Regions from separate parts of the Sphingopyxis sp. 550A genome, predicted to be linked through region 1. Evidence: riboswitches for the same ligand, from Rfam matches in the RefSeq annotation. Region 1 holds a riboswitch; each other region holds the start of a gene.
The links. Region 1 has a riboswitch for glycine ahead of gcvT (glycine cleavage system aminomethyltransferase GcvT). Riboswitches for the same ligand answer to the same signal wherever they lie in the genome.

Region 1 (7,824 bases):
GCCTCGCTCGCCGCTATCGCCAGCTCGATCGAGATTCCGCCCGAGGAACTGGCGCGGCCCGACAATGCGATCGGTGCCGATACGCTCGCCAAGCTGCGCGAGGACAAGAAGCGCGCCGACGCCGCCGAAGAGGCGAAGCGCGAGAAGGAAGAGGCGGCCGCCAAGGCGAAGGCCGAAGCCGACGCGAAAGCCAAGGCCGAAGCGGCCGAAAAGAAAGCGAATCCCGCGCGCATCTGGGTGCAGATCGCGACCGGCGCCAATGCCAAGGCGCTGGCGTTCGACTATGGCAAGTTCGCGAAGAAGAACCCCGCGCTGTTCAAGGGCAAATCGGCCGCGACGACCGAATGGGGCAAGACGCGGCGCCTGCTCGTCGGGCCGTTCAAGGATCGCGCGGCGGCGCAGGACTGGCTCGGCGACTACAAGAAGGCGGGCGGCGACGGATTCCTGTTCAACAGCGACGCCGGCCAGAGCGTCGACCCGGTCAAATGAGCGTCGCCGCCTGCGCCAGCAATCCGGCGCAGAGCCGCGGCCGCCGCCACGAGGAACCCGGCCGCGTCGTGCGCGGCCCGCGCGACGCCTTTCAGCGCGACCGCGACCGCATCATCCACTCGATCGCCTTTCGCCGCCTGCGCCACAAGACGCAGGTCTTCGTCGCGCCCGACGGCGACCATTACCGCGTCCGCCTGACTCACAGCATCGAGGTCGCGCAGATCGGTCGCGGCATTGCCCGCGCGCTCGGCCTCAACGAGGATCTGACCGAGGCACTGTGCCTCGCGCATGACATCGGCCACCCACCTTTCGGCCATGCCGGCGAGGACGCGCTGAAGGCCGCGATGTTTGATCACGGCGGCTTCGATCATAACGGCCATACGCTGCGGACATTGGCGCGGCTCGAATGTCCCTATCCGCGCTTCGACGGGCTGAACCTCAGTTGGGAGACGCTGGAGGGGCTCGCCAAGCATAACGGCCCGGTGCGTCGTCCCGGCTGGGCGCTGGCCGAGATCGACGGCGAGTTTCCGCTCGACCTTGCGAGCTACGCCAGCCTTGAGGCGCAGATCGCGGCGGTCGCCGACGACATCGCCTATGACAATCACGACATCGACGATGGGCTGCGCGCGGGATTGCTGACGCTCGACCAGTTGATGGGCCAGCCGTTCGTCGCCGCCAATTACCGCGCCGTCGAGGGCCGCTTTCCCGGCGCGCCGCGCGACCGCTTGCTGCGCGAACTGGTGCGCGACCAGATCGGCGTCATGGTCAACGACGTGATCGCCGCGACCGAAGCGAACGTCGCCGCCGCCGGGGTCGCGAGCGTCGGCGAGGTCCGCGCGGCGGGCTGCACGCTCGGCGATTTCTCGGACGAACTCGCGAGGGCGGAGCGCGACCTCAAGCGCTTCATGTATGCGAACCTCTACCACCATCCCTCGCAGATCGAGGCGGCGGCGGGCGCGAAGGAGGTGGTGTCGCGCCTGTTCGGCGCCTATGCGGCCGACCCGCGCCTGATGGGCGAGGATTGGGCGTCGCGCCTGCCCGAAGGCGACAGCGCGACGGTGCGCCATATCGGCGACTATATCGCCGGCATGACCGACCGCTTTGCGATTGACCGCTTTGCGGAGATATTTGGGCGCGGGGCGGTGCCGGAGGCGTTGGCGCACGCCTGATCGACGGTGCGAAAATAACCACAGGCCCACGTTGCCAACCCGACCCGGCGCAGCTTAGGATCGCCCCATGGCGTCACCCGACATCTTGCTGCTTGGCGCAACCGGCCTCGTCGGCGGCATCGTGGCGCGGTCGGTCGCGGCGACGATCCTCGTCCGCCGCGCGCCCGATTATCAAGATTCGCAGCCGGAGATGGACGTTGCGCCCAGCGAGCAATGGCCCGCGATCATCGCCGGCCGGCGACCTGCGACCCTCATCTCCTGTCTCGGCACCACGATCCGGCAGGCGGGGTCGCAGGCAGCCTTTCGGGCGGTCGATCATGATCTGGCCCTCGCTTGCGCGCGGGCCGCGAAGGAGGCGGGCGCGCGGCATATGATCGCGGTCAGCAGCGTCGGGGCGTCGTCGCAAGCCTCCAATTTCTATCTGCGGACCAAGGGCGAGGTCGAGGATGATCTTCGCGCGCTGGCGTTCGACCGGCTCGATTTGCTTCGCCCCGGCCTGCTGACCGGCGAGCGTCAGGGGCCGCCGCGGCTGGGCGAGGGGATTGCGATGGTCGCGGCGCCGCTGACCGATGCGCTGCTCCATGGATCGCTGCGTCGCTATCGCTCGATTCCGGCAGAAAGGGTCGCACAGGCGATCGTCACCCTGACCGGCGAGCGGGCGTCCGGCGTCTATATCCACGAAAACGACGCGATCCGCGCGCTCGCCGATTGACTCCGCAAAAAGGCGACGCCAAGGCTCGGGCGTCTGTCGGGTCTCCTTGCGGAGATTCGGCCGGCCGCGCGGGAGAGCGCGGGGCAGGGCGACCTGCACCGCCACCGAAGGAGCAACCGCCCCGGAAACTCTCAGGTCAACGGACCGCGCAGGCTGGAACGGACACTCTGGAAAGCGTTCCGGCGAAGGTCGTCGGGACCACCGAAGGGGTAACTCTGCGTTCTCGCAGGGGAAACTCTCAGGTTCCCGTGACAGAGGGGGCATGGCGACAGGACGGCATCGGGCCGCGCCTTGCCATGTCAACCGCGGGAGACTGACATGACCGAAACGGACTTTACGGGCGAGGAAGCGGTTCCCACCGCAACGCTGCCGCTCGACGCCTGGCACCGCGCGAAGGGCGGCCGGATGGTCGAATTCGCCGGCTATTGGATGCCGATCCAATATGAAGGCATCATGGCCGAACATCAGTGGACGCGCGAGAATGCGGGTCTGTTCGACGTCAGCCATATGGGGCAGCTCAGTCTTGAAGGCGAAGGCGCCGTGGAAGCGCTTGAAGCGCTCGTCCCCGGCGACATTGCGGCGCTGAGGCCCGGCCGGATGCGCTATTCGCTGCTGCTCGGCGAGGATGGCGGCATACTCGACGATCTGATGATCACCAACGAGGGCGACCAGCTCGGCATCGTCGTCAACGGCGCCGTGAAGTGGGACGATATCGCACATCTGCGCGAGCATCTCCCCGACGATGTCACCCTCAATCACAGGGAAGATCACGGGCTGCTCGCGCTGCAGGGGCCGAAGGCGGCTGAAGCGCTCGCGCGTCTCGTTCCCGAAAGCGCCGGCCTTGTCTTCATGCAGGCTGCGCAGGCGACCTGGAACGGCCATGCGATCGCGCTCAGCCGCTCGGGCTATACCGGCGAGGACGGTTTCGAAATCTCGCTTCCGAACGAAGCGCTCGCGGCTTTTGCCGACGCGCTGTGCGCGATGGATGAGGTGAAACCGATCGGGCTCGGTGCGCGCGACAGCCTGCGGCTCGAAGCGGGACTTCCCCTCTACGGCCACGATCTCAGCGAAGACACCGATCCGATCGAGGGCGACCTTGGTTTTGCGATCGGCAAGCGCCGCCGCGAGGAAGCGAATTTCCCCGGCGCCGCGCGCATTCTCGGCCATCTTGCCGACGGTCCGCCGCGCCAGCGCGTGGGCCTGCTCGTCGATGGCAAGCTGCCGGTGCGTGAAGGCGCGAAGCTGTTCGACGGCAACACAGAGATCGGCGTCGTGACTTCGGGCGGCTTTGCCCCCAGCGTCGGCGCGCCGATCGCCATGGGTTATGTGCCGCGCGATCACGCGGTGCCCGGCACCGCGATCGCCGCCGAAGTTCGCGGCAAGCGCGTGCCTTGCACCGTCGCCGCCATGCCCTTCGTTCCCCATCATTATGTCCGCAAACAGGGAGGCTGACCGATGCCGCGTTATTATACCGAAGAGCATGAATGGGTCGATGTCGACGGCGACATCGCGACGGTCGGCATCACCGACTTCGCGCAGAGCCAGCTCGGCGACATCGTGTTCGTCGAGGTTCCCGACACCGGCGCCGAACTCACCGCGGGCGGTGACGCCGCGGTCGTCGAATCGGTCAAGGCCGCGAGCGACGTCTATGCGCCGGTCGACGGCGTGGTGACCGAAGGCAACGGCCAGCTCGAAGAGGATCCGGCGCTCGTCAACAGCGACCCGGAGGGCGAAGGCTGGTTCTTCCGCATGACGCTGACCGACAAGAGCCAGCTCGACGGTCTGATGAACGCCGAAGCCTACAAGGCCTTCATCGCCGATCTTTGACTTGTCCTCCCCTCCCGCCTGCGGGAGGGGGGAGATGATGTGAGCGCATCCGCCGCCCTCGCCGATTGCCGCCTGATGGTGGCGACGCCCATCTATGACGGGGCGCAGGGTAGCTATGTCCGCGCGGCGCTCGACCTCGCGTTGAAGGCGCAGGCGGCGGGCGTCGCGGTGCGCTTCGAGTTCATTCTTTACCAGCCGTCGATCACGCGCGCGCGCGATCTGCTGGCGGCGATCTTCCGCGCCAGCGATTCCACCCATCTACTGTTCGTCGACGCCGATATCGATTTCGCGGCTGACGACGTCTTTTCGATGCTGGCCGCGATGCGCGAGCGGGACGATTGCGCGATCCTTGCCGCCGCTTGCCCGCGACGAATGGTCAACTGGTCCAACGTCGCACGCGCGGTCGAGCGTGGGATGGCGAAGGACGATCCGGGCGACCTCGCGCGCTTCGGCGGCGAGTTCGCGCTGCATTTCCTGCATCGCGACCAGCGGTTCGCGCTGACCGACCTCGTCGAGTTGACGCGAGCCGGGACGGGGATGATGCTGATCCGCCGCGACGTGCTCGATGGGCTTGGCGCGCGGCACCCCGAGCTTGCCTTCCGCACCGACCCCGGCGAGCGCGCCGCGCACGGCGTCGCGGACAGCGAGCCGAGCTTCTTCCTGCCGATGATCGACCCCGACAGCCGTGAATTGCTGTCCGACGATTATGCCTTTTGCCGCCGCGCGCGCGATGCGGGCTTTCGCATCTGGCTCGCGCCGTGGGTGCGCACGACGCACAGCGGCCCCGCGATCTTCCAGGGGTCGCTTCCCGACCTCGCTCAACTTTTCTCTGTCCATTCCGCCTCTTCCACGGAGTAGTTCATGCGTTACCTTCCCCTTACCAGCGACGACCGCGCGGCGATGCTCGCCGCCGTCGGCGCGGCGTCGATCGACGATCTGTTCGTCGACGTGCCCGCCGAAGCGCGGCTCGACGGCACGATCGCCGGGCTTCCCGACCATGCCAGCGAGCTCGCGGTCGAGCGCCATATGGCGGCGCTCGCGCGGCGGAACATGGCGGCGGGCGACGGGCCTTTCTTCCTCGGCGCAGGCGCCTATCGCCACCATGTCCCGGCGAGCGTCGATCATCTGATCCAGCGCGGCGAGTTCCTGACCGCCTACACCCCCTATCAGCCCGAAATCGCGCAGGGCACGCTGCAGATGCTGTTCGAGTTCCAGAGCCAGGTCGCGCGCCTGCTCGGCACCGACGTCGCCAATGCCTCGATGTACGACGGCTCGACCGCCTGCTGGGAAGCGATTGTCATGGCGCGGCGCGTCACGCGGCGCAGCAAGGCTTTGCTCTCGACCGGGCTTCATCCGCATTATCGCAGTGTCGCGCGGACGATGGCGAACTATACCGGCGATGTGCTCGTCGATGGCGATCCGGCGCTTGAGGTCGGCACCGACTGGGCCGCGCTCGCGACGGCGGTCGACAAGGAGACGAGCTGCGTCGTCGTCCAATATCCCGACATCCTCGGCCGCATCGACGACATGGCGGCGCTGGCGGGCGCCTGCCAGGCTGCGGGCGCGCTGCTGATCGCGGTGGTGACCGAGCCCGTCGCGCTCGGCCTGATCAAGGCGCCGGGCGAAATGGGCGCCGACATCGTCGTGGGTGAGGGGCAGGCGATCGGCGTTGGATTGCAGTTCGGCGGCCCCTATCTGGGACTGTTCGGCTGCAAGGCCAAATATGTCCGCCAGATGCCGGGCCGCCTTTGCGGCGAGACCGCCGACGCCAACGGCAAGCGCGGCTTCGTGCTGACCCTCTCGACCCGCGAGCAGCATATCCGGCGCGAAAAGGCGACGAGCAATATCTGCACCAATTCGGGGCTTTGTGCGCTGGCGTTCAGCATTCATATGACCCTGCTCGGCGAGGCGGGGCTCCGCCAATTGGCGGGCATCAACCATGGCCGCGCCAAGGCCGCCGCCGCCGAACTCGCGAAGGTGCCGGGCGTATCGCTGCTGAACGGCGGTTTCTTCAACGAATTTACATTGGTCCTGCCGAAGGCGGCGCGGCCCGTCATCCATGAGCTGGCGGAGAAGGGCATTCTCGGCGGCGTCTCGCTTGGCCGCCTCTACCCGGACAATGACGCGCTCGCGAACGGGCTTGTCGTCGCGGTGACCGAGACGGTGACCGAAGAGGATATCGCCGCCTTTGCCGCGGCGCTGAAGGAGGTGCTGGCATGACCGCGCTCAACCGCGCCGGGTGGCGCCCCGAAATGAACGCCGGCGGCGTCGACGATACGACGACCTTCACCGGCAACCGCGCACTGATGCTCGAGGAGCCGTTGATCTTCGAGATCGGCGGCAGCGAGACGACCGGCGTCGATTTCGACGAGGCCGCGCCCGCCGCCGACCTCGGCGCGCTCGCGCGTTCGGCGCCGATCGGCCTGCCGGGGCTCAGCGAGTCCGAAACGGTGCGCCACTATACGCGGCTGTCGCGGCAGAATTATGCGATCGACCTCGGCCTCTTCCCGCTCGGAAGCTGTACGATGAAGCACAACCCGCGCCTCAATGAAAAGGTCGCGCGGATGCCGGGCTTCGCCGACGTCCACCCGCTCCAGCCGCAGGAAACGGTGCAGGGCGCCTATGCGGTGATCCACGAACTCGCCGAGTGGCTGATCACGCTCACCGGGATGCACAGCGTCGCCATGTCGCCCAAGGCGGGCGCGCATGGCGAGCTTTGCGGCGTCCTCTGCATCAAGGCGGCATTGGAAGCGCGCGGCGAGGACCGCCGCGTCATCCTCGTCCCTGAAAGCGCGCACGGCACCAACCCCGCCACCGCCGCCTTCGCGGGCTTCACCGTCGAGGATATTCCGGCGACCGGCGAGGGCCGCGTCAACCTCGCGGCGCTCAAGGCACGGCTCGGGCCCGACGTCGCGGGGGTGATGATCACCAACCCCAACACCTGCGGCCTGTTCGAGCGCGAGATGAAGGCGATTTCGGATGCGGTCCATGCAGCGGGCGGCTATGTCTATTGCGACGGCGCCAATTTCAACGCGATCGTCGGGCGTGTTCGCCCCGGCGACCTAGGCGTCGACGCGATGCACATCAATCTGCACAAGACCTTCTCGACCCCGCACGGTGGCGGCGGTCCGGGCTCGGGACCGGTGGTGCTGTCCGAAGCGCTCGCGCCCTTCGCGCCGCTGCCCTTCGTCACCAGCGAAGACGGTCGCTTCCGCCTGATCGAGGAGGAAAATGCGGGCGAGGATCATCCGCAGACCTTCGGCCGGATGACTGCCTTTCACGGCCAGATGGGCATGTTCACCCGCGCGCTCGCCTATATCCTCAGCCACGGCGCCGACGGGCTCAAGCAGGTCGCCGAGGATGCGGTGCTCAACGCGAACTATGTGCTGCGCAGCCTCGAGGATGTGCTCGACGCGCCGTTCGCCGCATCGGGTCCGTGCATGCACGAGGCGCTGTTCAGCGACAAGGGGCTGGCCGAAGGCTTCTCGACGCTCGACGTCGCCAAGGGGCTGATCGACGAGGGCTATCATCCGATGACGGTCTTCTTTCCGCTCGTCGTGCATGGTGCGATGCTGATCGAGCCGACCGAGACCGAGAGCAAGGCGGTGCTCGACCAATTCATCGGTG
Region 2 (7,824 bases), 2.0 Mb from region 1:
AGATGGAGTCGGCCTCGTCATAGGCGCGGCTGGTGTTGGGCGAATAGGGATAGGTGTCGGGAAAGCCGCCGCGGTTGGCGCGGACCCAGTCGAGCAGCGGCGCAAGGGCCGGATTGGTGGGATCCTGCAGCCCGAGCGCGGCGGGGGGATAGGGGCCGTTCGCCTGCGTCGGATCATAGACGAAGGCGCCGCCGTACCAATATTGATCGAAGAAGATACCGTTCGGATTGTGGTTGATGCAGCGGAAGTTGCCCGAAGTGTCGCGGGCGTCGACGCGCTCGCCGCTCGTCGGATCGTAGACGAAATCCTGCCGGCACGCGGTCTGGGGCCGATCCTTGAGATCGAGCTCGAACTGCTGGTCATATTCGAGCGCCGCGGTCACGTAGAAATTGTCGTAATTGCGGCCCCAGAAGGCGTTCGCCTGGACATAGCGCCCGCCGTGCTTTTCGGGGAGGCGGGCGAAGCCGCCGAGTTCGAGCCCGTCGCCGCCCTTGCGAGTGATGACGTTGATCACCCCGGCGATCGCATCAGAGCCATAGACCGAGGAGGCGCCGGTGGTCAGAACCTCGATCCGGTCGAGCGCGACCGAGGGGATGACGTTGAAATCGACCGGCGCGACCTGGCTTCCGGTTCCCGACGGGGCGATCCGCTGGCCGTTGAGCAGGGTCAGCGTCCGCGTCGCGCTCATGTTGCGCAGGCTGATCGTATTGACGTTGGCGCCGCCCAGCACAACCGATCCGCCGGCTCCGGTCGCCGAAAGCTGGTTGTTGATCTGCTGCGTGCCTGCCGCGGCGGTGGCATGCGCGACGATCTCCGCCGCGGTCGCATTGCCGAGCACGGCGCCCCGGTCCGCCTTGAGCACCTGCACCGGCGCGGTGGTCGAGAATTCCGACGGCAGGCGCGAGCCGGTGACGACGATGTCGCTTTCCGCCTCCTTGCTGCCGGTATCGGTCGCGCTATCGGCCGACCGGACCTCTGCGGCGTCGCCGTCGCGGGTGTCCGCATCGGCGGTTTGAGCCTGCGCCGCGGCCGAATGGGCGAGCGCCGCGATCAAAACCGCCGACGACACGCCATGAAAATTGAATCGCATGTTGATCCCTCCTCCCTGATCGGACCTTGCAGATTGGCTTCCGTTTGCGGACTGGCCCCCTAATGTCCGGTTTATGCAATGAGCTTGCTGATTTTCCCCGATACCGACACCTAGCATTCATCGGCCTTGCCGATCCCACCAAATTTCGGTGCCAAATTGGCTTGTGGAATGAAATATCGTCGTGATACGATATTATTATGGAAAATATGGAAACACTTGAGCTTGATCGGTTAGATTATCGAATCATGCATATCCTGGCGTCGGACGCGCGGTCGAGCGATGTCGCGATCGGCGAGGCGGTGGGGCTTTCGAGCAACGCCGCGGCGCGGCGGCGCCGGCTGCTCGAAGGCCATGGCGTGATCGAGCGATATACGGCGCAGTTCGATCTCGACCGGCTGGGTTTCGGCATCCTCGTCCTGGTGCAGATGGAGCTGGTGTCGCAGTCCGACGACGCGCTCGATCGCTTCGAGGCGGCGATCCAGAAATGCAGCGCGGTGTCGAAATGCTGGTTCGTCTCGGGCGACGTGGATTTCCTCGCGCTCGTGCATGTCCCGTCGCTGCACGACTTCGACGAAACCTATCGGCAGGAGCTGTCGAGCCTGCCGAATGTCGCGCGGATTCGCAGTTCCTTCGTCCTGCGCAGCGTGATCGACCGGCCCACGGCGCTGCGGGTGCTGGAGAGCGCCGGAAGGCCTTGACAAGCGGACGGACGCCGCGTCATCCTGAGCGAGTCGGATGGGAGAGAGCCTGCCTCGCGCAGGCCGCCGAAGGAGCAACCGCCCCGGAAACTCTCAGGCACGAAGGACCATCCGGCGCATGGAATCTGGAGAGAGGCGCGCAGGCGTCCGCCGACGGGATAACGATCTCAGGCACACGGACAGATGGGGCCCTGATACCTGCTCGGGAGGGGCTTTGTTCGTGAACTTCTTTTCAAAAGATCGTGCGCGCCAGCGCTTCATCGTCGCCGCACTGCTCAGCGGCGTCGCCACCGCAGCCTCCGCGCAGGCGCCCGACCCCGCCGATCCTTATCTCCGTTATCCCGATGTGTGCGGATCGCGGATTGTCTTCAGCTTTGCGGGCGATCTGTGGCTACAGGATGGAACGGCGGCGGAAGCGCGGCGGCTGACCAGCACCCCCGGCCCCGAATATTTCGCGAAATTCTCGCCCGATTGCAAAATGCTGGCGTTCACCGCGCGCATCGATGGCGACGACCAGGCCTATGTGATGCCCGCCAACGGGGGCGAGGCAAGGCGTCTGACCAGCGCACCCTCGCGCAAGGGGCTGTCGACGCGCTGGGGCAGCGATAATCAGGTGGTCGGCTGGACGCCCGATGGGAGCGCCATCCTCATCCGGTCGATGCGCGACGCGGCGATGCTGTCGCAGAGCAACCTCTATACCGTCAGCCTGGCGACGCGCACGATCGAGCCCGCCGGCACCGCGCGCGCCGGCGCCGGGGTCTTCTCGCCCGATGGAACGCAGATCCTCTATTCGCCCTGGTCGCGCGATTTCCGAACCTGGAAACATTATCGCGGCGGCTGGGCGCAGGACCTGTGGATCTATGATCGGTCGAGCGGCGCGGCGCGGCAGCTCACCCGGACCGATGCGACCGAACGCGACCCGATGTGGACACGGCAGGGCCTCTTCTTTCTCTCCGACCGGAACGGGGCGATGAACCTGTTCCGCGCCGATCCGGCAACCGGCGAGGCCGAGCAGCTCACGCGGCACGAGAGCGACGCGAAATGGGCGTCGGCCGATCGCGCAGGAGCCATCGTTTATGAGGTCGACGGCCGCATCTGGCGCTTCGATCCGGCGACCGGTGCCTCCGAGCAGCAGGTGATCCGGGTCTCGTCGGATGCGTTGCAGGCGCGTCCGCGCTTCGCGCGCTATGGCGAGGCGATCGACAGCTTCGTCCCGACGCCCGATGGCGATCGCGCGCTCTTCGTGGCGCGGGGCGACATATTCGATCTGGCCGCGGGCGACGCACCGGTCCGTGCCGTAACCGCGAGTTCCGACGCCCAGGAGCGCGAGGCCGCCATGTCGAGCGACGGCAAATGGATCGCCTATGTCTCCGACCGAGGCGGCGAGGAGGAACTGTGGATCGCGTCTGCCGACGGCGGTGCCGCGCGGCAACTCACCTCGGGTCACCATGATCGCTTCTCGCGGCCGCAATGGGCGCCTGACGGCAAGCGCATCGCCCTGTCGGGGAAGGACGGGGCAATCTATCTGGTCGATGTCGCGAGCGGAGCGATGCGCGAGGCCGGGCGCAGCGGCAGCGTCTTCGTCAACGATTATGCCTGGTCGCCCGACAGCCGCTATCTCGCCTACACGCGCTTCGGCCCAGCCGATATGGGACAAGTACAGATCCTCGACGTTGCGACCGGCAAGACCTTCGCGGCGAGCGATCCGCTCTATAACATGTCGCAGCCGGCCTTTTCGCCTGACGGCAATTATCTCTATGCGCTGACCGACCGCCAGTTCCGGGGCCGGTTCGAGGGGCGCGAGTGGAATTTCCAGGTGCCGCGCCAGCGCTCGATCGCCATCCTGCCGCTTCGCGCAGGGCTACCCGATCCCTTCCTGACCGCGAGCAAGGACGAAACCGTTCCGCCGCTCGCGACGATCGATTTCGACGGGCTGATCGACCGCCTCGCGCCGACGCCGATCGCGAGCGCGAACATCGACGCCTTCACCGTCGGCAAGGACGATATTGTCTATTCGGCGGCGATCGCGGACGACGATGCCTATCGGCTGAGCGCCTATTCGTTCGAGAAGAAGGAAACGCGCACCGTCGCGGATCGCGTCGATGCGGTGGCTTTCCTGCCCTGGAGCGCGTCTGCGGTGACGCGGCGCGAGAAGGATTATGCGCTGCTCGATACCGCCAGCGGCAAGGCGAGGAAGCTCGACATCGGCCGCCTCACCGGAACGATCGCGCCGCGCGAGGAATGGCGCGCGGTCTTCGACGAGGTCTGTCGACGCTACCGCGACTTCTTCTACGACGCGAAGATGCACGGCTTCGACTGGGCGGCGCTGTGCGCGCGCTATCGCGCCGATCTGCCGCGCATCGGCAGCCGGGGCGACCTGACCGAGGTCATTGGGCGCATGGTGTCGGAACTGAACGTCGGCCATGCCTATATCGATGGGCGCGACGAATGGCAGCCCGCGACGCCGGGGTCGGCGGCGCTCGGCGCGGTCTGGGTCTTCGACGCCGCGAAAGCGCGCTGGCGCATCAGCCATATCTATGCGGGCGACCCCGTCGATCCGCTCTATCGCTCGCCGCTCGGCGCGCTCGGCAAGGAAGTGCGGGTCGGCGACTGGCTGCTCGCGATCGACGGTCGTGCGCTCGATGCCCGCACCGACCCGTTCGAGGCGCTGATCGGCAAGGCGGACAAGGAGGTCGCGCTGACGATCGGCCGCGACGGCGTGAAAGGCGAGCGGACGCTGGTCGTCAAGCCGATCGCCAGCCAGGAGGGGCTGGCCTATCGTGAATGGAGCGAAAATAACCGCCGCCTCGTCGATCGGGTGTCGGGCGGACGGATCGGCTATGTCCATATCCCAGCCATGTCGCCGCAGGGGCTGGCGGAGTTCGCGCGCGGTTATTTCGGACAAATCCGCAAGGACGGGCTGATCGTCGATATTCGCGGCAATCTGGGCGGCAGCGGATCGCCTCTGGTCATCGACCGGCTGCTGCGCCCCTTCCTGACGACCGGGCATGTCAAGGGAATGGACTATCCGACGACCTATCCCTGGGGCGGATTCACGCAGGTGTTCACCGGAAAACTCGCGCTGCTCGTCAACGAAGCAACGATGTCCGACGGCGATACCATGGCTTATGAATGGCGGCAGGCGAAGCTGGGTCCGATCTATGGAAAGCGGACCTGGGGCGGGGTGATCGGCACCGGATCGACCGGGCCGCTGCTCGACGGGACCGAGACCAATGTGCCGCAATATGCGCTCGCCGCAACTGACGGATCGTGGATCGTCGAGGGCGAAGGGGTGAAGCCCGATGTCGAAATCGGTTTCGACGCGGATGCGAAGCTGGGTGGCGACGATCCGCAACTTGCGGAAGCGGCGCGTCTGCTCGCCACGCAGATATCCGGGCACCCAGGGACGCTTCCCAACGCTTCGCCAGGGCCTGACAAGCGCGATGTGCAATCCGTTACGGGTACGAGGGGTTGACTGGAATTCCATTCGCTAGCCGGTTTCGAGTGGCTGAAACCATAGGGCGGCGGTTGTTGGGCACCCCGCCGCTGCGGGCGAAGTGCTGACGGTGAGGCGTCACAGCCAAGCAAACTCGTTGGAGTTCGACGCAAGGCTGAATCCCCCACGCTCCCAGCCCCAGTTTTTCCGGGGCCGGGAGCCGGGGGTTCAATTCTAGAAGCCGAAGGCCACGCCAACCCGGCCGCCAGTCGTACCCTTGACGGTCGATCCGGCAAAGCCGCCGCTGACGTACACGCGCGGTGTCAGGCGAACCACCGCGGCGCCGGAGAAGCCCTGCTCGCCCTGATAGGTCGCAAGGTTGAACGAGACCGAGACATTGCTGTCGGGGACGATCATCGTGCCCCCCATCGCCATCGCGGTAACGATGCCGCCGGTCGCTTCGCGAAAGCGCCGGTCGTTGCCGAGGCTGAGCGCATCGATGCGACTGTTGAGCGCGGCAACATTGGTATCGAGCGCGCCGATCGCCGAGCCGACGTCGTGATAGGCGGTGCCGCCGACCGAATAGCTCGGCGCGCTGACCGCCCCCGTCGCCGTATCATAACTCGCGCCGCCGCCGAGCGCCGCCGCCAGGCTGACCCCCGCGGTGTCGCCGCGCAGGACCGCCGTTGTCGCCGCTGCCTGTGCGCCGTTTGCCGTGGTCTGGGCGGTGGCGGCATTGGCGAGCGCGGTGTTCGCGGTGCCTTGCGCCGCCGCCGCTTCGGTGCGGGCGGTGTTCGCCGTTCCCTGTGCGGCGGTCGCGCCTGCGAGCGCCGTGTTTGCCGTCGTCTGCGCGGCCGCGGCGTTGGTCAGCGCCGTCGTCGCGGTCGTCTGGGCCGCGGCGGCTTCCGTGCGCGCCGTATCGGCGGTCGTTTGCGCGGTCGCGGCATTGGCCAGCGCCGTATCGGCCGTTCCTTGTGCCGCCGCGGCGTTGGCGAGCGCGGTGGTTGCGGTGGTCTGCGCGGCCGCCGCCGCATTGCCCTGTGCGGCGAGCGCGGCATTGAGCTGCGCGACGTTCACCGCGTCGGTATCGGTGGTGCCGGCGGCGACATTGGTGATCGCCCGCTCATTGCCCGCCGACCCCACCGACACGGTGTTGGCGCGCGTTGCGGTCGAATTGGCGCCGATGGCGACCGCGCCCTCGGCAAAGGCCGTCGCACTGTCGCCCAGCGCCACCGAACGGTCGCTGCTGGCAAAGGCGCCCGCGCCGATGGCCACGGCGTCCTCCCCGGCGCCGCCGCGGTTGCCCAGCATGATGCTGTCGGCCCCGTTCGCCAGCGCCTGGCCGCCGATGGCGATGCTGTTGGCACCGATCGCGCGCGTCGTCAGCGTGTCGCCGCCGCCGATGGCGATGCTGTTGTCGCCGATCGCCTGCGCCTGTTGCCCCAGCGCCACGGCCGATTGTCCCGTCGCCTGCGTCAGTTCGCCCAGCGCGACGGTTCCGCGGCCCTGTGCATTGGCCTGGTCGCCCAGCGCCAATGCGCTGGCGCCGTTCGCGACCGAAGCATTGCCCAGCGCCACCGCACCGGTGCCGGTGGCCGTGTTGTCGGCGCCGACGGCGACCGCGCCGGTGCCGGTCGCGACATTGGGATCGCCGATCGCGACCGCGCCGTTGCCCGAGGCGATATTCTGCGACCCGATCGACACCGCCTTGCCGTCCTGCGCGGTGGCGCCCATGCCGATGGCGACGGCTTCGTCGCTGTCGGCGGAGGCGTCCGTCCCGACGGCAATGGCGTTTTCTCCGATCGCGTAGCCGCCGCCCACGCCGCTGTCCTCAAGGCGAGACAGGCGGCCGTCGGTATAAAAAGCGTCAATTTCCAGGTCGAGGACGCGATCTTCGACGCCGTCGATCAGGTCGGTGGTGTCTGCGATGTCCTGCTTGACGGCATAAAGCTGGCTTCCGGTGACAGCATCCGAGCTGCCGTCGAATATCTCACCATCGGCGGCATTGATGATCCGCCGCTTGATGGTGTCGCTGCCGACGCTGACGACATATTCCCCCGCCGTCGTGGACCCGGTGCCGAGCGCGACCGAATTGCTGCCGGCCGAGCTGCCGTTGCCGATCGCCACACCGCCGCCCAGCGAATAGACATCGTTGCCGATCGAGATGCCGCCGGTGCCGCGCGCGAGATTGCCGATGAAGATGCCTCCGCCATTGCCGGTGGCCTCGTGGCCGATCGCGATCGTGTTTTCGTCCGACGCAAATGCCTTGTAACCAACCGCGGTTGCGGTGGCCCCGGTCGCGTGCGCGAAAGCCCCGACCGTCGTCGCGCCTGCCGCATCGGCGCTGGACCCCGCGCCGACCGACACCGTCTCCTCGGCGGTGGCTTGTGCCTGACGGCCGCAGGCGACGCTGGAGGCGTTTGATACCGAACCGTCGGACTGGACCGCCTCGTTGATGTCGTTCACGCGCTTTGCACAGGTGACGTCGCCTTCCGCTGCCCGTGCCGCGTTCGGCATGGCGAGCAGCGCGATGGTGAGCGCCGGCGTGGCGGTGGCGATCAGCCAAGCATATTTACGCATCTTGTCTTCCCCTCGATCGA
Region 3 (7,824 bases), 2.0 Mb from region 1:
CCGCGGGTTCGGACACGGTGCGCGAGGTCTATGGCGAAATCGGCGTTCCGATCGTCGCCGACAAACCCTTCTTCCACAGCCTGCGGCTGACCGCGTCGGGGCGCTACACCGACTATAAATCCTATGGATCGAACGCGACCTACCGCATCGCCGGCGCCTGGGAAATCTCGCCCGCCATCGCGTTGCGGGCCTCCTACGGCACCTCGTTCCGCGCCCCGACGATCTATGAGCTCAACCTGGCCGACCAGACCTCCTTCTTCGGCTATTTCGACCCCTGCCAGCGCTACGGCGACGGCGCGAGCGACGCCGTCGTCCAGAACTGCCAGGCAGAGGGCTTCGCGCCCGATTTCTCGCCGATCAACGACGGCATCCTCGGCGTCAGCGGCGGCGGCAAGGGCCGGCTGAAGGCGGAAACCTCGACCAACTTCAACGCCGGCGTGGTCATCCGTCCGGGCTTCGCGAACCTCCAGCTCGCGGTCGATTATTACGACATCAAGGTGAAGAACGAAGTCGACACCTTCGGCGTCACCAACATCGTCAACAGCTGCTATAATCTGACCGGCGCGCAACGTGACAGCTTCTGCAGCCTGATCACCCGCGATCCCGTGACGCAGGCCATTTCTCAGGTCGACGACCGCTATATCAACCTGTCCCAGCAGCGCGCCCGCGGCATCGACTTCGCGCTCCAGTTCGGCTTCCCGCTCGGGGCCGATGCCAATCTCGGGTTCGAGATCCGGGGCACGCGCGCCCTCGAAAATTCGATCACGCGCGACGCGCTGAGCCCCGAACTCGAACGCAACGGGCTGTCGGGCTTTCCCAAGCTCACCGGCTATGCCGAAGCGCATCTTGACTACAAAAAGCTGACCTGGTTCGTCGGCGCCAACTATGTCGGCCGCGTCGATGACACGCGCTATTGGGAGGAACAGGGCGCCTTCATCCCCGGCACGGATCATTTCCGCTTCTATGGCGCCTATGCCGGCCGAAACATTTACGGCAATTCGAACGATTTCGCCGAGGTCCGCGAAAAGCTGTCGGTCGCCGCCTATGTGACGGCCTACACCTCGGTTCGCTGGCAGATTCTCGACAAGACGACATTGCTCGCCGGGGTCAGCAACATCTTCGACCGGAAGCCGCCGGTGATCGGCCCCGATGCCTATACCTATCGGATCGGATCGGTCGCCGGGAATCAGTATAATCTGACCGGGCGCACCTTCTTCATGCGTCTCAACCAGTCATTCTGAGGTCCGGCCCTCCTTCCATCGACGCAGACCATTGTTCGCGTCGATGGATTCGGAGCGGCTGCCAAGAATTGGGCGGCCTTGATCGTGCGGCCCCGGTGGTGGCCGTGTCCGTCGAATTGCCCTGACACGCTGAAGCTTCGATGATATTCTTCACCTCGCCACGCATTTGGCGCTCAGCGCCCGCACCCGGCGGGGAATGTTACCAGCCCGTCAGCATTCGACGACGTTGACGGCCAGACCGCCAAGACTCGTTTCCTTATATTTCGAGCGCATATCCTCGCCGGTCTGGCGCATCGTCTCGATGACTGCATCGAGCGGGACGACGTGCCGGCCGTCGCCCTGAAGCGCGAGGCACGCGGCATTTATGGCCTTGACCGCCCCCATTGTGTTGCGTTCGATACAGGGAATCTGAACGAGCCCGCCGATCGGGTCGCAGGTCAGTCCGAGATTATGCTCCATCCCGATTTCGGCGGCATTTTCAATCTGCTCATTGGTGCCGCCGAGCGCGGCGACGAGGCCTGCGGCCGCCATCGAGCACGCGACGCCCACTTCGCCCTGACAGCCCATTTCCGCAGCCGAGATCGACGCGCGCATCTTGTAGAGGAATCCGATGGCGGCGGCGGTCGCGAGCAGGACGCGGCTTCCCTCGCGCGAAGCGCCCGGGGTGAAGGATTCATAATATTTGAGGACCGCCGGCAGCACGCCCGCCGCGCCATTGGTCGGGGCAGTTACCACGCGGCCGCCCGCGGCATTTTCCTCGTTCACGCTCAGTGCGAACAGACTGACCCATTCGAAGATCTTGGTGGGGTCGTTCGAGGGGGCCTTGGCCAGCAGCGCATGGTGCAGCGACCGCGCGCGGCGCGGAACGTTGAGGCCACCGGGCAATACACCCTCGCCGCGGCACCCGCGCTCGATGCAGGCGAACATGGCGTCGCGCACAGCATCGATGAAGGCAATCGTCTCGACCGGCGCGCGCCACGCCTCCTCGTTGGCGAGGACGATGTCGGCTATCGCAAGCCCGTGGGTCCGGGCGATTGCGAGCAGTTCCTCCGCCGAGCCGAACGGGTAAGGAAGGGCGACGTTCGACCGTGCCTCCGCCTCGCCCTCACAGCGTATCGCGCCACCGCCGACCGAGAAAAAGGTGCGGGTCAATTCCTCACCGAAGGCATAACGGGCCGTGAACCGCATCGCATTCGCATGTCCGGGCAGAAATTCTCCGCGCCGGAAAATGAGGTCCGCTGTTTCGTTGAATGCGACCGGGCAACAGTCAGCGAGCCGAAGTGAATGGCACTCCCTTATCGCCGCAACGATCTCTTCGACCCGATCTGGATCGATTTCTTCCGGAAGCCGGCCGGACAATCCAAGCAGGATTGCCCTGTCCGTCGCATGCCCCTTGCCGGTCAGCGCAAGCGAGCCGAACAGCTCGCAAGAGACGCGCGCAGGGTGGCCTTTGCCCATCGCGAGCCGGGCGAATTGCGCGGCTGCGCGCATAGGTCCCACCGTGTGGGAACTCGACGGCCCGATCCCGATCGTGAACAGATCAAAGATGCTGAACGCGACATTCGTCGTATGAATCTGTGCGGACACCGGCGCCTCTCCTGCCGGCATTCGCCGGACATCAGCGCCCCTTCTGTCTGCTTGCCTGAGATCGCTATCCCGTCGGCGGACGCACTAAGCGTCACTTTCCAGAATTCCATTGCCGCATGGTCCTTCTGCCTGAGAGTTTCCGGGGCGGTTGCTCCTTCGGCGCCGGAAATATCCGGTCTCTCCCACATCGGCGGATCGACCATCGCGCGCGGCGATCATTGTGTCAACGCTCTGTTTCATCCGATAGTGGACATCACCGAGGTGCATGGGAGTGGCCTGCCCCGGGGCAAGCCACAAAACCGCCCTTCCTTGCCTTCAGAAGGGCTTCAAATAGCAAGTATTGGCGAGTTATAACAATGGTGTGCCCGCGAAGGCGGGCACACCATTGTTAGTGAAAACCCCTCTGGTGCAACGGCATCTTTGCGGAATCCCATAGACTGTAGCGCGCCGTGAAGAGGTCGTGGTCCGGTCTCAACCGATTGACCGCTTTCGGGTGTGGCCGCTTGGCTCACTCGCGGCCCGTACAACAAATTCTCAAAGCGCTGATTCGTCCGGTCGAGACCCAATGTCTACCCAAAGGCGCCTCCCCCGAAGCACGGCGAATATCAATAGAAACGGGCGCCGCCGCAGAAGAAACGGTTGCAAATTCACGCGAATTTGTGCCTGATCGCAGAGTTCCGCCCGATTTTCGGGCAAACCGATATATCTCGAAATAGGGATTTGGTTGAATCGCGAAATTTCTCCTTATTTTTTCATGAGCGTAGCTTTTTTGACGGACTGCTACTCGGTCATTTCAGACTAAATATTTTTCTGTCGCATTTCCAATGCGTTACACCACGCTGAATTATCGAGTGGGAGTGAGCCATGCCCATCGCCTATATCACCATCGGCACCAACGACATGGCGCGGTCGCGGCGCTATTATGATGCGGTCATGCCGCATCTCGGCGGGCGGCTGGAGGTCGACTATGGCGACCAGGCTTGCTGCTATGCGATGCCAAGCGAACAGCGCGTCTGGATCGGCAAGCCGAACGACGGGTTGGCGGCGGCTCCCGGCAACGGAATCATGCCCGGTTTTCTATGCGAAAGCCAAGCGGCGGTGGACGCGGCCCATGCCGCTGCGCTGGCCTGTGGTGGCACCAACGAAGGCGATCCCGGTCCGCGCCCACTTTATGGGCCGGACTTTTATGGCGCCTATGCCCGCGACCCCGAAGGCAACAAGATGAGCTTCGTCTATTTCGGAGCGCCGCAAAGCTGAGCAGACGCCAGCAGAGCGAACGGCGGCTCAATCGCGCAATATCGGCTCACCCGTCCGCGGGTTGACCAGCGTCACATTTTCGAGCGCCTGGATTTGCCATGCGCCATCGCGCCGGGTCACGACCGCAAGAATCATCGTGTCGACCCGATGCGGCCCCGCCGGATGCGCCGCGCCCGCGCTCAGCCGCGACCACATGTGCAGGATCGCGGCATCGGCCGAAATCGGATCGACGTCGGCGATCTCGTTGGTCAGCGTCGAATCGCTGTAGATCGTCTCGTGGATCGGGGCATGGCCCGCGACGATCTGTTCCACCCCGCGCCAGTAGGTGCCGAAGCGATTCACGAAGCTCGCGTCCACATGGAACAGCGCGGCGAACGCCGCCATGTCGTGCCGGTTCCATGCGTCCGCAAATCGCGCGGCGATACTCGCCGGTCCTTCTTCCTGAACCATATGACCCTCCTGACGGTCGAGCGGCTCGACGGCGCAACGCCCATTGCCCTATCCTATCTTCCCGGCGAAATCGACAAGCGAGTCGCAGTCATGGACAGGATCGAAACCGAAGCCTCGGGCGGCTGCCAGTGCGGCGCGGTGCGCTGGCACATCACCGCGGTGCTCGACACCTCGCATATCTGCCATTGCCGCATGTGCCAGAAGGCAGCGGGCAATTTTTTCATCGCGCTGATCGGCGTTCCACGCGATGCGATCACCTGGACGCGCGGGCAGCCGGCAACCTTTGCCAGTTCGGACAAGGCCGCGCGCGGTTTCTGCCGCGACTGCGGAACGCCGCTCACCTACGACTATCACGAGAGCAGGCATATCAACCTCACGACCGGATCGTTCGACGAGCCCGAGCGGTTTCAGCCCAAGGTCCAGTTCGGCCTCGAAGCCCGGCTCCCCGTTTTCGAGGATCTGCCGCTGAAGGCTGAAGGCACGACCGAAGAGACGATGGCCGCCTATGTCGGGGCGATCAGGGCGAGCAACCACCAGCATCCCGATCGCGACACCGATCGCTGGCCGCAATAAGCAGTCGCGCGCGGCCTATTGCTCAAGTTCGAGCAGATATTTCTTCGCGTCGAGCCCGCCGGCGAAGCCGGTCAGCTTGCCCGTCGATCCAACGACGCGGTGGCAGGGCGCGATGATCGAAATCGGATTGCGGCCATTGGCAGCACCGACCGCGCGCGATGCGGTCGGCCTCCCGACCTGTTGCGCGATCTCGCCATAGCTGCGGGTCTCACCGAACGGAATGGTGAGCAGCGCCTCCCATACCTGCTTCTGGAAATCGCTGCCCGAAAAGGACAGGGGCACGTCGAACGTCCGGCGCTTGCCGGCAAAATATTCGCCGAGCTGGCGTTCGGTCTCGACCAGCACCGGATGTTCCGGCTCTTCGGCCAGCGGTCCCAGCCGGACGCGGCCCGGACGGTCCTTCTCCCACAGGATCGCGGCGAGCCCCTTGGCATCGGCGACGAGGGTCAATTCGCCGACCGGCGACCAGATGGTTTTGAAAGCGTGCGTCATAAGTTCGATCCTGTCATTCGCTGTCGCGCTTTAGCGATGAGCTTCCTATGGCAGGGGCGACGCCGCGACGCGTCCCGAATCTTGCGCCCAACCTCGACGGAAAGATTGCCATGACCCCCACCGCCAAAATCCTGCTCCTCGGCTCGGGCGAGCTCGGCCGCGAATTCACCATTTCGGCAAAGCGGCTCGGGTGTCACGTCGTCGCCTGCGACAGCTATGACGGCGCCCCGGCGATGCAGGTCGCCGACGAACGCGAGGTGTTTCCGATGCTCGACGGCGACGCGCTCCGCGCCGCGATCGAGAAGCATCGCCCCGACCATGTCGTGCCCGAGATCGAGGCGATCCGCACCGAGGTGCTGGTCGAACTCGAGGCCGAGGGCTTCCACATCGTCCCGTCGGCGCGCGCCGCGCAGCTCACGATGAACCGCGACGCGATCCGCGACCTCGCCGCGAGCGAACTCGGCCTCGCGACCTCGACCTTCGAATATGCGACGAGCCGCGACGAACTCGCCGCCGCCGCGGCGCGCGTCGGCTTTCCGCTCGTCGTCAAACCGGTCATGTCGTCGTCGGGCAAGGGCCAGAGCACGGTAAAGGACGCCGCGGACATCGACGCCGCGTGGGATTATGCGGCCGCCGGTATGCGCGGCGACCGGCTGCGCGTGATCGCCGAGGCCTTCGTCGATTTCGATTATGAGATCACTTTGCTCACGATACGGCACAAGGACGACGTCAGCTTCTGCCCGCCGATCGGCCATCGGCAGGACCGTGGCGATTATCGCGAAAGCTGGCAGCCCGCGGCGATGTCCGCCGCCGCGCTCGCCGCCGCGCAGCAAATGGCCGCCAAAGTCGTCGACGCGCTGGGCGGCCACGGCATCTTCGGGGTTGAATTTTTCGTGAAGGGCGACGAGGTCATCTTCTCCGAACTCAGCCCGCGCCCGCACGATACGGGGATGGTGACGCTCGTGTCGCAATCGCTGTCCGAATTCGACCTCCACGCCCGCGCGATCCTCGGCCTGCCGATTCCCGCCATCACGGTGCCGCATGCGAGCGCCAATGCGGTGCTGCTCGCCGACCGCGACGCGGCGGACTTCACCATCACCGGCCTCACCGAGGCGCTGGTTCCGCCGGACGCGAACACCCATGTCGATGTCCGCATCTTCGGCAAGCCGGTGACGCGCCCGTATCGCCGCATGGGAATCGCGCTCGCCCGCGTCGAAGGCGGCACGACCGACGAGGCGCGTGCGATTGCGGCGGCAGCGGCGGGAAAACTGAAGATCGACTATGAGGGATAAACCCGCCGCACCGTTCGGCGTTTTTTCGACTGATTAAGCAACATTCTGTATCTCATAACTTCGTCATTCCCGCGAAAGCGGGAACCCAGCGTAGGGTCAGCCGACGCACGCTCTGGGTTCCCGCTTTCGCGGGAATGACGAAGATAAGGATGTCCGCTCTCCACCTCAAAGCAACTGCAACGCCTCGCACGGACATAGCTAGGCCGCCCCGCATCCCCCTGCTACACCCCGCGCCATGTCCGAGAAGAATCATCTCTATCTGGTCGATGGCTCCAGCTACATCTTCCGCGCCTATCACCGCCTGCCGCCGCTGACGAACCCGAACGGGGTGCCCGTCGGCGCGGTCTATGGCTACACGACGATGCTCTGGAAGCTCGCGAAGGATTTGCACGACGCCGACGGGCCGACGCATCTTGCCGTCATCCTCGACCATAGCAGCCAGTCGTTCCGCAACGACATCTACGACCAGTATAAGGCGAACCGCCCCGAGCCGCCCGAGGACCTGGTTCCGCAATTCCCGCTGATCCGCGACGCGACGCGCGCTTTCTCGCTGCCGTGCATCGAGATGGCGGGGTTCGAGGCCGACGACCTGATCGCCTCCTATGCCGAGGCCGCGGTGCGCGAGGGCTGGGACGTCACCATCGTCTCTTCCGACAAGGATCTGATGCAGCTCATCCGCGAACCCACGGACGGCTCGCCGCATGTCGACATGCTCGACACGATGAAAAACGTCCGGCTGGGCATGGAAGCGGTAAACGAGAAATTCGGGGTCACCCCCGACCTCGTCGGCGACGTGCTCGCGCTGATGGGCGACAGCGTCGATAACGTCCCCGGTGTGCGCGGGGTCGGTCCCAAGACCGCGACCAAGCTCATTCAGGAATATGGAAATCTCACCGCCGCGCTCGACGGCGCCGAGACGATGAAGGCCAGCA

Region 2: another riboswitch for glycine. It lies ahead of ACVENA_RS04890 (S41 family peptidase); the one in region 1 lies ahead of gcvT (glycine cleavage system aminomethyltransferase GcvT).
Region 3: another riboswitch for glycine. It lies ahead of ACVENA_RS04875 (L-serine ammonia-lyase); the one in region 1 lies ahead of gcvT (glycine cleavage system aminomethyltransferase GcvT).

What each region holds. Positions count from the first base shown of each region.
Region 1 covers NZ_CM131615.1:3,002,125-3,009,948, reverse strand. Annotated here, with positions in the region: gene ACVENA_RS14465 (SPOR domain-containing protein) at 1-489, shown strand, start outside; gene ACVENA_RS14460 (deoxyguanosinetriphosphate triphosphohydrolase) at 486-1,658, shown strand; gene ACVENA_RS14455 (NAD(P)H-binding protein) at 1,726-2,370, shown strand; glycine riboswitch at 2,430-2,527, shown strand; glycine riboswitch at 2,528-2,635, shown strand; gene gcvT (glycine cleavage system aminomethyltransferase GcvT) at 2,689-3,822, shown strand; gene gcvH (glycine cleavage system protein GcvH) at 3,826-4,197, shown strand; gene ACVENA_RS14440 (glycosyltransferase family 2 protein) at 4,237-5,055, shown strand; gene gcvPA (aminomethyl-transferring glycine dehydrogenase subunit GcvPA) at 5,059-6,417, shown strand; gene gcvPB (aminomethyl-transferring glycine dehydrogenase subunit GcvPB) at 6,450-7,824, shown strand, end outside.
Region 2 covers NZ_CM131615.1:1,031,845-1,039,668, forward strand. Annotated here, with positions in the region: gene ACVENA_RS04880 (TonB-dependent receptor domain-containing protein) at 1-1,090, opposite strand, end outside; gene ACVENA_RS04885 (Lrp/AsnC family transcriptional regulator) at 1,297-1,788, shown strand; glycine riboswitch at 1,817-1,908, shown strand; gene ACVENA_RS04890 (S41 family peptidase) at 2,009-5,263, shown strand; gene ACVENA_RS04895 (hypothetical protein) at 5,459-7,804, opposite strand.
Region 3 covers NZ_CM131615.1:1,023,295-1,031,118, reverse strand. Annotated here, with positions in the region: gene ACVENA_RS04880 (TonB-dependent receptor domain-containing protein) at 1-1,241, shown strand, start outside; gene ACVENA_RS04875 (L-serine ammonia-lyase) at 1,452-2,849, opposite strand; glycine riboswitch at 2,870-2,932, opposite strand; glycine riboswitch at 2,936-3,023, opposite strand; gene ACVENA_RS04870 (VOC family protein) at 3,693-4,085, shown strand; gene ACVENA_RS04865 (SgcJ/EcaC family oxidoreductase) at 4,113-4,535, opposite strand; gene ACVENA_RS04860 (GFA family protein) at 4,536-5,108, shown strand; gene ACVENA_RS04855 (methylated-DNA--[protein]-cysteine S-methyltransferase) at 5,124-5,600, opposite strand; gene purT (formate-dependent phosphoribosylglycinamide formyltransferase) at 5,711-6,892, shown strand; gene polA (DNA polymerase I) at 7,128-7,824, shown strand, end outside.